Regions from separate parts of the Bradyrhizobium sp. Kon37 genome, predicted to be linked through region 2. Evidence: predicted binding sites of a transcription regulator. Region 2 holds the regulator's gene; each other region holds the start of a gene.

Region 1 (3,273 bases), on a different contig from region 2:
ACCTTGGCAGGGTCGATGATGCCCTTCTCGACCATGTCGACATACTCCTCGGTCTGGGCGTCGAAGCCGAAGGTCTCGGACTTGTTCTCCAGGATCTTGCCGACGACGATCGAGCCTTCCACGCCCGCGTTCTCGGAGATCTGGCGGATCGGGGCTTCCAGCGCCTTCAGCACGATGTTGATGCCGGCCTGGACGTCGGCATTGGCGTTGGTGAGACGGCCGACCGCCTTCTTGGCGCGGAGCAGCGCGACGCCGCCGCCGGGAACGATACCCTCCTGCACCGCGGCGCGGGTGGCGTTGAGCGCGTCTTCGACGCGGTCCTTCTTCTCCTTGACCTCGATCTCGGTGGCGCCGCCGACGCGGATCACCGCGACGCCGCCTGCGAGCTTGGCGAGGCGCTCCTGGAGCTTCTCACGGTCGTAATCCGAGGTGGTCTCCTCGATCTGGGCCTTGATCTGGCCGACGCGGGCCTCGATCTCCGGCTTCTTGCCGGCGCCCTTGACGATCGTGGTGTTCTCCTTGTCGATCACCACCTTGCCCGCGCGCCCAAGCATCTTCACCGTGACGTTCTCGAGCTTCATGCCGAGATCTTCGGAGATCAGCTGGCCGCCGGTGAGGATCGCGAGGTCCTCGAGCATGGCCTTGCGGCGGTCGCCGAAGCCCGGCGCCTTGACGGCGGCGACCTTCAGGCCGCCACGGAGGCGGTTGACGACCAGGGTGGCCAGCGCCTCGCCCTCGACGTCCTCGGCGATGATGACGAGCGGCTTGCCCGACTGCACCACGGCTTCCAGCACCGGCAGCATGGCCTGCAGGCCGGACAGCTTCTTCTCGTGCAGGAGGATGTAGGCGTCCTCGAGCTCGGCGGTCATCTTCTCGGGGTTGGTGACGAAGTAGGGTGACAGATAGCCGCGGTCGAACTTCATGCCCTCGACGATGTCCACCTCGGTGTCGAGCGACTTGTTCTCCTCGACGGTGATGACGCCCTCGTTGCCGACCTTCTGCATCGCCTGCGCGATCATCTTGCCGATGGCGGCGTCGCCGTTGGCCGAGATGGTGCCGACCTGGGCGACCTCGGAGGAGGCGGCGACCGGCTTGGCGCGCTTCTCGATGTCCTTGACGACGGCCGCGACCGCGATGTCGATGCCGCGCTTGAGGTCCATCGGGTTCATGCCGGCGGCAACCGACTTGGCGCCTTCGCGTACGATAGACTGCGCCAGCACGGTCGCGGTGGTGGTGCCGTCGCCGGCGAGGTCGTTGGTCTTGGAGGCGACCTCACGCACCATCTGGGCGCCCATGTTCTCGAACTTGTCCTCGAGCTCGATCTCCTTGGCGACGGTGACGCCGTCCTTGGTGATGCGGGGCGCGCCGAACGACTTCTCGATGAGCACGTTGCGGCCCTTCGGGCCGAGCGTCACCTTGACGGCGTTGGCGAGAATATCGACGCCGCGCAGCATGCGATCGCGCGCGTCTCCGGAAAACTTGACGTCTTTGGCAGCCATGGTCTGCAATTCCTCTTGTTTCGTGATGTGTCTTGCTTATTGGGCCGCCTCATTCCGGGGTCCGCGATCGAACCCGGCGGAATGATGCATGCCCGGATCGAGTGACCCGGGCATGCATTCAGCGGCCGTTCAGGCGTTTGGCCTTAGGCCATCACGCCCATGATGTCCGACTCCTTCATGATCAGGAGCTCATCGTTGTCGATCTTGACCTCGGTGCCCGACCACTTGCCAAACAGCACACGGTCGCCGACCTTGAGGTCGATCGGGATCAGCTTGCCGGCCTCGTCGCGGCCACCGGGGCCGACGGCGACGACTTCGCCCTGGGACGGCTTTTCCTTGGCCGTGTCCGGAATGATGATGCCGCCCTTGGTCTTTGACTCGGCGTCGATACGTTTGACCACGACACGGTCATGCAGCGGACGAAATTTGGATTTAGTCATGACGTTTCCCTTTGGAGGCTCGTTTCGGAAGGAGTGAAAGTGGGCGGGCGGCGCTTCCGTCCACCCTTCCCGAGGATCGATCGGCGCGCGTTAGCAATCCATCTTTCAGAGTGCTAATGGTGCGTCCGGGAATATGGCTTGGCCGCGATCCTGTCAAGCAAAGGTGGTTAAGCGATTGGTGAGACGGATATAGGATGGTGACATTGGAAACTTGTTCGGGGCGCCGGCGTATTAAAGGACGTCATTGCTCCGGCAGCGGTTTTGCGCTTGGCTGCGGAAGGGGTGCGGCCATGGTTTTGTCCGGGGGAATGCCATGATCAGTTCAGCTCACGCGCGCACGGTCGCCAATCTGGCGGCGGCTTCTTGCCTGGCGCTGCTGCTTGGCGCCTGCGGCGGCGGCATGAGCCTGCCGTCCTTTTCTTCGTCCTCACCGCCTCCCGAGGCCGAACCCGGCACCGGTCCGGAAATGCCCGCCTCGATCCGCGCCGACGAGATCGTCGGGCGCTGGGGTCTCGCCTCGTTCCAGAACCCGGCCGACCGCGCCCGCACCGAGGCTGCCGCCCGGGCCCAATGCAAAAATCCTTACGTGATCACCGCCGGCTCCTCCGGCGGCGTGATCATGCATCTGGCGGACCAGGCAACACCGCAGGAGCTGCGGCTGAAGGGTTCGCCCAGCGGCAAGAACTATATCGGGCCGGCGGGTCCGACGCCCGGCGAGCAGGACCGCGAGATCGTCTCCTTCGACGGCCGCGTCCTCATCACCCGCTTCATCGACAAGGACGCCGCCACCCGCTACGGCAACATGGTCTACGTCCGCTGCGCGCCGAGGGCGTGATCGCGGCGCCGGCCTAGCCACTCGTCGTTGCGAGGAGCGAAGCGACGAAGCAATCCAGGCTGCCTCCGCGGACACAGTCTGGATTGCTTCGCTTCGCTCGCAATGACGTCCAAAACAAAAAAAACGCCGGCTTGCGCCGGCGTTTTGTTTTTCCGTAGTGTCGCGTCCGCTCAGTCGAACAGCGCGTCGATGTCGTCTTGCGAGGCGTGGCCGACGTCGCCGGCGAGCTTCGGGCCGTTGAGAAGCTTGTCGTCATCGCTGCGGGTGTCGACCTGCGGCACGACGTGGGACTTGATCGCGTCGACGCCGCCCCAGATCTCCATCATGGAATTGATGTGCTGCTCGATGAACTTCATCGTGCTCATGACCTTGCTGATGCGCTGGCCGGTCAGGTCCTGGAAGTTGCAGGCTTCGAAAATCGAGATGACGCGTTCCTGGATATCGTCGGCGAGCCGCTTCTGCTGATCGGCCGATTGCACCTTGGCCATCGCGCTGGCCG
Region 2 (3,273 bases):
GCATAGTCGAGATCGAGCACGGGCGTGCCCTTGTAGATGCCGCAGGAGATCGCGGCGACGTTGTCGCGCAACACATTGGCTTTGACCATGTTGCGCGCCTTCATCCAGGTGATGCAATCGGCGAGGGCGACCCAGGCGCCGGTGATCGAGGCCGTGCGGGTGCCGCCGTCGGCCTGGAGCACGTCGCAATCGACCGTGATCTGGCGCTCGCCGAGCGCTTCGAGATTGATGATGGTGCGAAGCGAGCGGCCGATCAGGCGCTGAATTTCGACGGTGCGGCCGCTCTGCTTTCCTGCGGAGGCCTCGCGGCGGGTGCGTTCCGAGGTCGCGCGCGGCAGCATGCCGTATTCGGCGGTGACCCAGCCACGGCCCTGGCCCTTGAGCCACGGCGGCAGGCGGTCTTCCAGCGTGGCGGTGACCAACACGTGGGTGTCGCCGAATTTCACCAGGCACGAGCCTTCCGCATATTTGACCACGCCGCGCTCCAGCGTCACGGGGCGCAATTCGTCGGGCGCACGGCGGCTTGGCCGCATGGGAATCCTCCAAAACTCTCGGAAAAGGGCTGTTGGCGGTGCTTGTAGGGGGGGTAAGGGTGGGCGGCAAGGGGGAAGATCGAGGCCTTATTCACCCCCGATTTTCAATCCGCGAACGCCACGCTTGTCAGAAGCCCCAGGGATAGACAAATTAGCTGTATCTGAGAGGAGTTACGGTCTGTGGCCCATCACGATCCGATCCATCTGATCGCGCCGCGCGCGGGCCTTGCCCAGCTCAACGAGCGTTCCCGCGACATCTTTCGTCAAATCGTCGAAAGCTACCTCGCGACCGGGGAGCCGGTGGGCTCGCGCAATATTTCGCGCCTGATCGCCATGCCGCTGTCGCCCGCATCGGTCCGCAACGTCATGGCCGACCTGGAACAGCTCGGCCTGATCTACGCCCCTCACACCTCCGCCGGCCGGCTGCCGACGGAACTCGGCCTGCGCTTCTTCGTCGATGCCCTGATGCAGGTCGGCGACCTCAATGACAGTGAACGGCAGGCGATCCAGAGCCAGTTGACCTCCGTGGGCCACGCGCAATCGGTCGAGGCCGCGCTCGAGGAGGCATTGACGCGGCTTTCCGGCCTGACCCGTGCGGCCGCCGTCGTGCTGACGCCGAAATCCAATGCGCGGCTGAAACATATCGAATTCGTCCGCTTGGAACCGGAAAAGGCGTTGGTGATCCTGGTCGGCGAGGACGGGCAGGTCGAAAACCGCGTCTTGACGCTGCCGCCGGGAGTTCCATCCTCGGCGTTGACCGAAGCCGGCAACTTCCTCAATGCCCGTATCCGGGGTCGGACCCTGGCCGAGGCGCGGCTGGAGCTCGAGACCGCGCTCGGCGAGGCGCGCACCGAGCTCGATCAGCTGACGCACAAGGTGATCTCGGCCGGCATCGCCAGCTGGTCCGGCGGCGAGAACGAGGATCGCCAGCTCATCGTCCGCGGCCACGCCAATCTGCTCGAGGATTTGCATGCGCTGGAGGATCTCGAGCGCGTTCGCCTGCTGTTCGACGATCTCGAGACCAAGCGCGGCGTGATCGACCTGCTCGGCCGGGCCGAAACCGCGGAAGGCGTGCGGATCTTCATCGGCAGTGAGAACAAGCTGTTCTCGCTGTCGGGCTCGTCCACCATCATCTCGCCCTATCGGGATGCCGCCGGCCATATCGTCGGCGTTTTGGGCGTGATCGGGCCGACGCGGCTGAATTATGCCCGCGTGATCCCGACCGTGGACTACGCTGCCCGCATCGTCAGCCGGCTCCTGGGGGGCTGACCGGCGTCTCCCGCGATCACGGGCGCTTGATTTTCGGCGCCCGAAGCACGATATGCGGGCCAGAAACCCCTGAGATGAATGCGAAAAGAGAGCCGATGACCGATCGAGACCGGCAACCCGAAGACACGAGTGCTGCGGCCGGCGAGCCCGTGGTGTCAAAACCCTACATCATGCCCGACGATCCCGAGCCCGGCTCGGTCGAGCTCCTGCAGAAGGAAGTCGCCGAGGCGCGCGACCGCATGCTGCGGACGCTGGCCGAGATGGAGAATTTGCGCAAGCGCACCGCCAAGGAGGTCGCTGACGCCAAGCTCTACGGCGTCACGGGCTTTGCCCGCGACGTGCTCGACATCGCCGACAACCTCCAGCGCGCCCTCGATGCCGTTCCGGCCGAGGCCCGTGCGGCGGCCGATGCAGGCCTCGCCTCGCTGATCGAGGGCGTCGAGCTGACCGAGCGCTCGCTGCTCAGCGCACTGGAAAAACACGGCGTGAAGAAGTTCGACCCCTTGGGCCAGAAGTTCGATCCGAACTTCCAGCAGGCGATGTTCGAGGTGCCCGATGCGTCGGTACCCGCGGGCACCGTCGTGCAGGTCATGCAGGCCGGCTACACCATCGGCGAGCGCGTGCTGCGTCCTGCCTTGGTCGGTGTCGCCAAAGGCGGCGCCAAGGCCGCGCCCGCTAACAGCAACGAGCCGAACGGCGCGGCGAACTGAAGATCCTCATGGTGAGGAGGCGCGTCAGCGCCGTCTCGAACCATGCAGGCCGAACTGCTGCAGCGGGGCCTTCATCCTTCGAGACGCGCGCGAAAATGCGCGCTCCTCAGGATGAGGGTCTTGCAGTTCGGTCGCGCCTCTTACGCGCTCGCCGCGATATCCGCAGACTGAATCCGCTTCACGCCGGCCTTGGCCATATCGGCCCAGGCTTTTGCGAGCGAACCCTGATTGTCGATGCCGCGGCAGGCGTCTTCCACCACATAGACCTCGAAGCCCGCCTTGCGCGCGTCGAGCGCGGTCCAGGCCACGCAGAAATCCGTCGCCAGCCCGACTACGAAGACGCGCTTGATCTTGCGCGCCTTCAGATAGCCGGCAAGGCCGGTCGAGGTCTTGCCGTCGGCTTCGAGGAAGGCCGAATAGCTGTCGACGTCCTTGTGAAACCCCTTGCGGATGATGAGCTCGGCGTGCGGGATCGCAAGGTCTTTCGACAGTGCGGCGCCGTCGGTGCCCTGCACGCAATGGTCGGGCCACAGCACCTGCTTGCCGTAGGGAAGATCGACGGTCTCGAACGGCTTCTTGCCAGCGTGGACCGACGCGAAGGAAACATGGCCTTGCGTGTGCCAGTCTTGCGTCATCACCACGTTCGAAAACGCTTTCGAGATCTTGTTGATGACGGGCACCACCTGCTCGCCTTCCTTCACGGCAAGGCTGCCGCCGGGCAGGAAGCAGTTCTGCACGTCGATCACGAGCAGCGCGGATGC
Region 3 (3,273 bases), on a different contig from region 2:
CACCTCGACCTCGGTCGCGCCGCCGACGCGGATCACCGCGACGCCGCCTGCGAGCTTGGCAAGACGCTCCTGGAGCTTCTCACGGTCGTAGTCCGAGGTGGTTTCCTCGATCTGCGCCTTGATCTGCGACACGCGCGCTTCGATGTCGGCCTTCTTGCCGGCGCCGTTGACGATCGTGGTGTTCTCCTTGTCGATCATCACCTTCTTGGCGCGACCGAGCATGTTGAGCGTCACGTTCTCGAGCTTGATGCCGAGATCTTCCGAGATCGCCTGGCCGCCGGTCAGGATCGCGATGTCCTGCAGCATGGCCTTGCGGCGATCGCCGAAGCCCGGAGCCTTGACGGCCGCAACCTTCAGGCCGCCACGGAGACGGTTCACCACCAGGGTCGCAAGCGCTTCGCCTTCGACGTCCTCGGCGACGATGACCAGCGGCTTGCCGGTCTGCACCACGGCCTCGAGCAGCGGAAGCAGCTCGTTCAGCGAGGAGAGCTTCTTCTCGTTGATGAGGATGTAGGCGTCGTCCATCTCAACGCGCATCTTGTCGGCGTTGGTGACGAAGTAGGGCGAGATGTAGCCGCGGTCGAACTGCATGCCCTCGACGACGTCGAGCTCGGTCTCGAGCGACTTGGCTTCCTCGACGGTGATGACACCCTCGTTGCCGACCTTCTTCATGGCGTCGGCGAGGAACTTGCCGATCTCCGCGTCACCGTTGGCCGAGATGGTGCCGACCTGGGCGATCTCGTCGTTCGAGGTGACCTTCTTGGAGTTCTTGACGAGGTCCGCAACGACGGCTTCGACCGCGAGGTCGATACCGCGCTTGAGGTCCATCGGGTTCATGCCGGCGGCAACCGACTTGGCGCCTTCGCGCACGATCGCCTGGGCCAGCACAGTGGCGGTGGTGGTGCCGTCGCCGGCCGCGTCAGCGGACTTGGAGGCGACTTCGCGCACCATCTGCGCGCCCATGTTCTCGAACTTGTCCTCGAGCTCGATCTCCTTGGCGACGGTGACGCCGTCCTTGGTGATGCGGGGAGCGCCGAACGACTTGTCGAGCACGACGTTGCGGCCCTTCGGACCGAGCGTGACCTTCACCGCGTTGGCGAGAATGTCGACGCCGCGAAGCATCTTGTCGCGCGCATCGACGGAGAATTTAACTTCTTTTGCTGCCATCTGGATTTTTTCCTTAGGTGTTTAGCTGGATAAGAGAGGGGCTCTTAGGCCGCCTTCTTCTTGGAAGCGGGGACGTCGAGGACGCCCATGATGTCGCTTTCCTTCATGATCAGCAGATCGACGTTGTCGATCTTGACCTCAGTGCCGGACCACTTGCCGAACAGCACGCGGTCGCCGACCTTCAGGTCGATCGGGATCAGCTTGCCTGCTTCGTCGCGGCCACCCGGGCCCACGGCGACGATCTCGCCCTGCGAGGGCTTTTCCTTGGCCGTGTCGGGAATGATGATGCCGCCAGCGGTCTTCTCTTCTGCGTCGATGCGCTTGACCACGACGCGGTCGTGAAGCGGACGGAATTTCATGCAGTTCTCCTAAGCTTTTGCACGAGTTGGGAATTTTGGATTGTTAGCAGTCTGCGCCCGCGAGTGCTAGCACAGGCACAGCTGAGATAAGGCAGGATTTTGGCGGGAGCAAGGGCTTGTAGCAGAAAAATAGCACTCGGAGGCACCGCCTGCCAAAATCTCTTCCCATCGTTAATCGCGCCCGGCGCCCGTATTAGCACGTGACCACATCTGCTGCTAACGCGTTGAATTTCAACAACTTGTTAAACTTTTGGGCTTGCGATGGATTGTCGGTTTGCGTCACATTTCACTCATGTGAGCGCATCTCCACCGGGTGGCTCGTTGGGCGTACAGGAAAGCCACCCCTTGAATATGCGCTCCTGCAAAGGAGGTTGGCATGGTCTCGCGAGTTGGGGTTGTTTCCGACGACTTCAGGAAACAGGTGCTGGGTTACGGGCTGACGACGGCCGAAATTCTCTACCGGATGCCGGATCATCGCTCGCTGCTCCAGACCTATGTCTGGCAGAACTACGACATGTTTCCGAAATTTCCGGCGCTGACGGATTTCCTGGCGTTCTGGCAGAAGAAGCTCGACGGTCCGCTATTCTCGGTCACGGTCGCGCATTCCAAGCTGATCAAGCCGGCCGAGCTGCGCGCGGTCGACGGCGTATTCCGGCTGCATTGAAGGCAAGCGCGGTGCTGGAGGGTGGGTTAGCGTCAGCGTAACCCACCATGCTTCCACGCTTGCGGAGCGAAGTGGTGGGTTACGCTGACGCTAACCCATCCTACGATTTCGCATTCCGTGCTAACCTCTCCCTCATAACAACAGGGGAGACCGCCATGGCCAAGAAAGCAAAATCGCGTAGCGCATCGCAGGCTGCCTTGAAGAAGCGAAGCGGGGCCAAACCCGCAGCACGACCCACGGCGCGCAAGGCGGTGAAGGCGAAAGCTCGCGCGACACCGGCCAAGTCATCCGTCAAGAAACCGACGCGGCCCAAGCAGCGCATCGCGATCAGCCATCACCGTGAGGAAGACTTCAAGGCCGACGGTCTGCGCACCTACGCGAAATATCGCGATCTCGGCATCGCCGCCGCGAGCCACGGGCTGGCGCAGGCGCACGTGATCCGGCTGCAAGGCCCCTGCAATCCGGACGAGGTGTCGAAGCTGCACTTCCACGACGTCGAATTCCAGATGGTCTACGTGCTCAAGGGCTGGGTGAAGACCTATATGGACGGAGAGGGCGAGACGCTGATGAAAGAAGGCAGCGCCTGGACCCAGCCGCCGAAGATCAAGCACATGATCCTGGACTATTCGGACGACGTCGAGCTGCTGGAGGTGATCCTGCCGGCCGAGTTCAGGACGGTGGAGTTGAAGGCGTAGGCAAAGCGGAGATCAGCCGCCGTCGTTGCAATAGCGTTTCCACATCGCGCGATAGGCATCGTCCACCGCTTGCGCGTACGAGACGGGGTTGCCGGCGGCGGCAGCCCTGATCTGTCCGGGCAGTTCGCGGCGCAACTTATCGAGGTCGCCGATCTGTGCCCCTCGGCTCGCTGCGATCTCGACATAGGCCTCATCGCTTTCCGCGACCCAGTCCGGCAGGCCCAGTGCGGCGAGGATGGAGCCGGCAGCACGGCTCGGCAGGCTGTGACCGAGCTTCGCCACCACCGGCACGCCCATCTGCAAGGCTTCCCACGTGCTGACGCCGCCATTCTGCGGGAATGGGTCGAGGCCAATATCGACGCGATTGAACGCTGCCAGATGCTCGTCT

The links. Region 2 encodes HrcA, which represses chaperone genes, less so after heat shock. Its sites were predicted from a motif close to GTTAGCACTCNCNNNNNGNGAGTGCTAAC; they were not measured.
Region 1: AC0L3J_RS12200 (co-chaperone GroES) is a predicted target of HrcA. The motif match lies at 2,029-2,057, and genes of this name have one in related genera.
Region 3: AC0L3J_RS17190 (co-chaperone GroES) is a predicted target of HrcA. The motif match lies at 1,569-1,597, and genes of this name have one in related genera.

Annotation. Positions count from the first base shown of each region.
Region 1 is NZ_JBVVOY010000004.1:293,134-296,406, reverse strand. It holds gene groL (chaperonin GroEL) at 1-1,499, opposite strand, end outside; gene AC0L3J_RS12200 (co-chaperone GroES) at 1,643-1,939, opposite strand; gene AC0L3J_RS12195 (hypothetical protein) at 2,253-2,774, shown strand; gene AC0L3J_RS12190 (protein phosphatase CheZ) at 2,945-3,273, opposite strand, start outside.
Region 2 is NZ_JBVVOY010000001.1:713,498-716,770, reverse strand. It holds gene rph (ribonuclease PH) at 1-533, opposite strand, end outside; gene hrcA (heat-inducible transcriptional repressor HrcA) at 714-1,802, shown strand; gene grpE (nucleotide exchange factor GrpE) at 1,898-2,512, shown strand; gene pncA (bifunctional nicotinamidase/pyrazinamidase) at 2,653-3,273, opposite strand, start outside.
Region 3 is NZ_JBVVOY010000007.1:197,668-200,940, forward strand. It holds gene groL (chaperonin GroEL) at 1-1,167, opposite strand, end outside; gene AC0L3J_RS17190 (co-chaperone GroES) at 1,212-1,526, opposite strand; gene AC0L3J_RS17195 (usg protein) at 1,903-2,190, shown strand; gene AC0L3J_RS17200 (cupin domain-containing protein) at 2,346-2,885, shown strand; gene AC0L3J_RS17205 (O-linked N-acetylglucosamine transferase, SPINDLY family protein) at 2,898-3,273, opposite strand, start outside.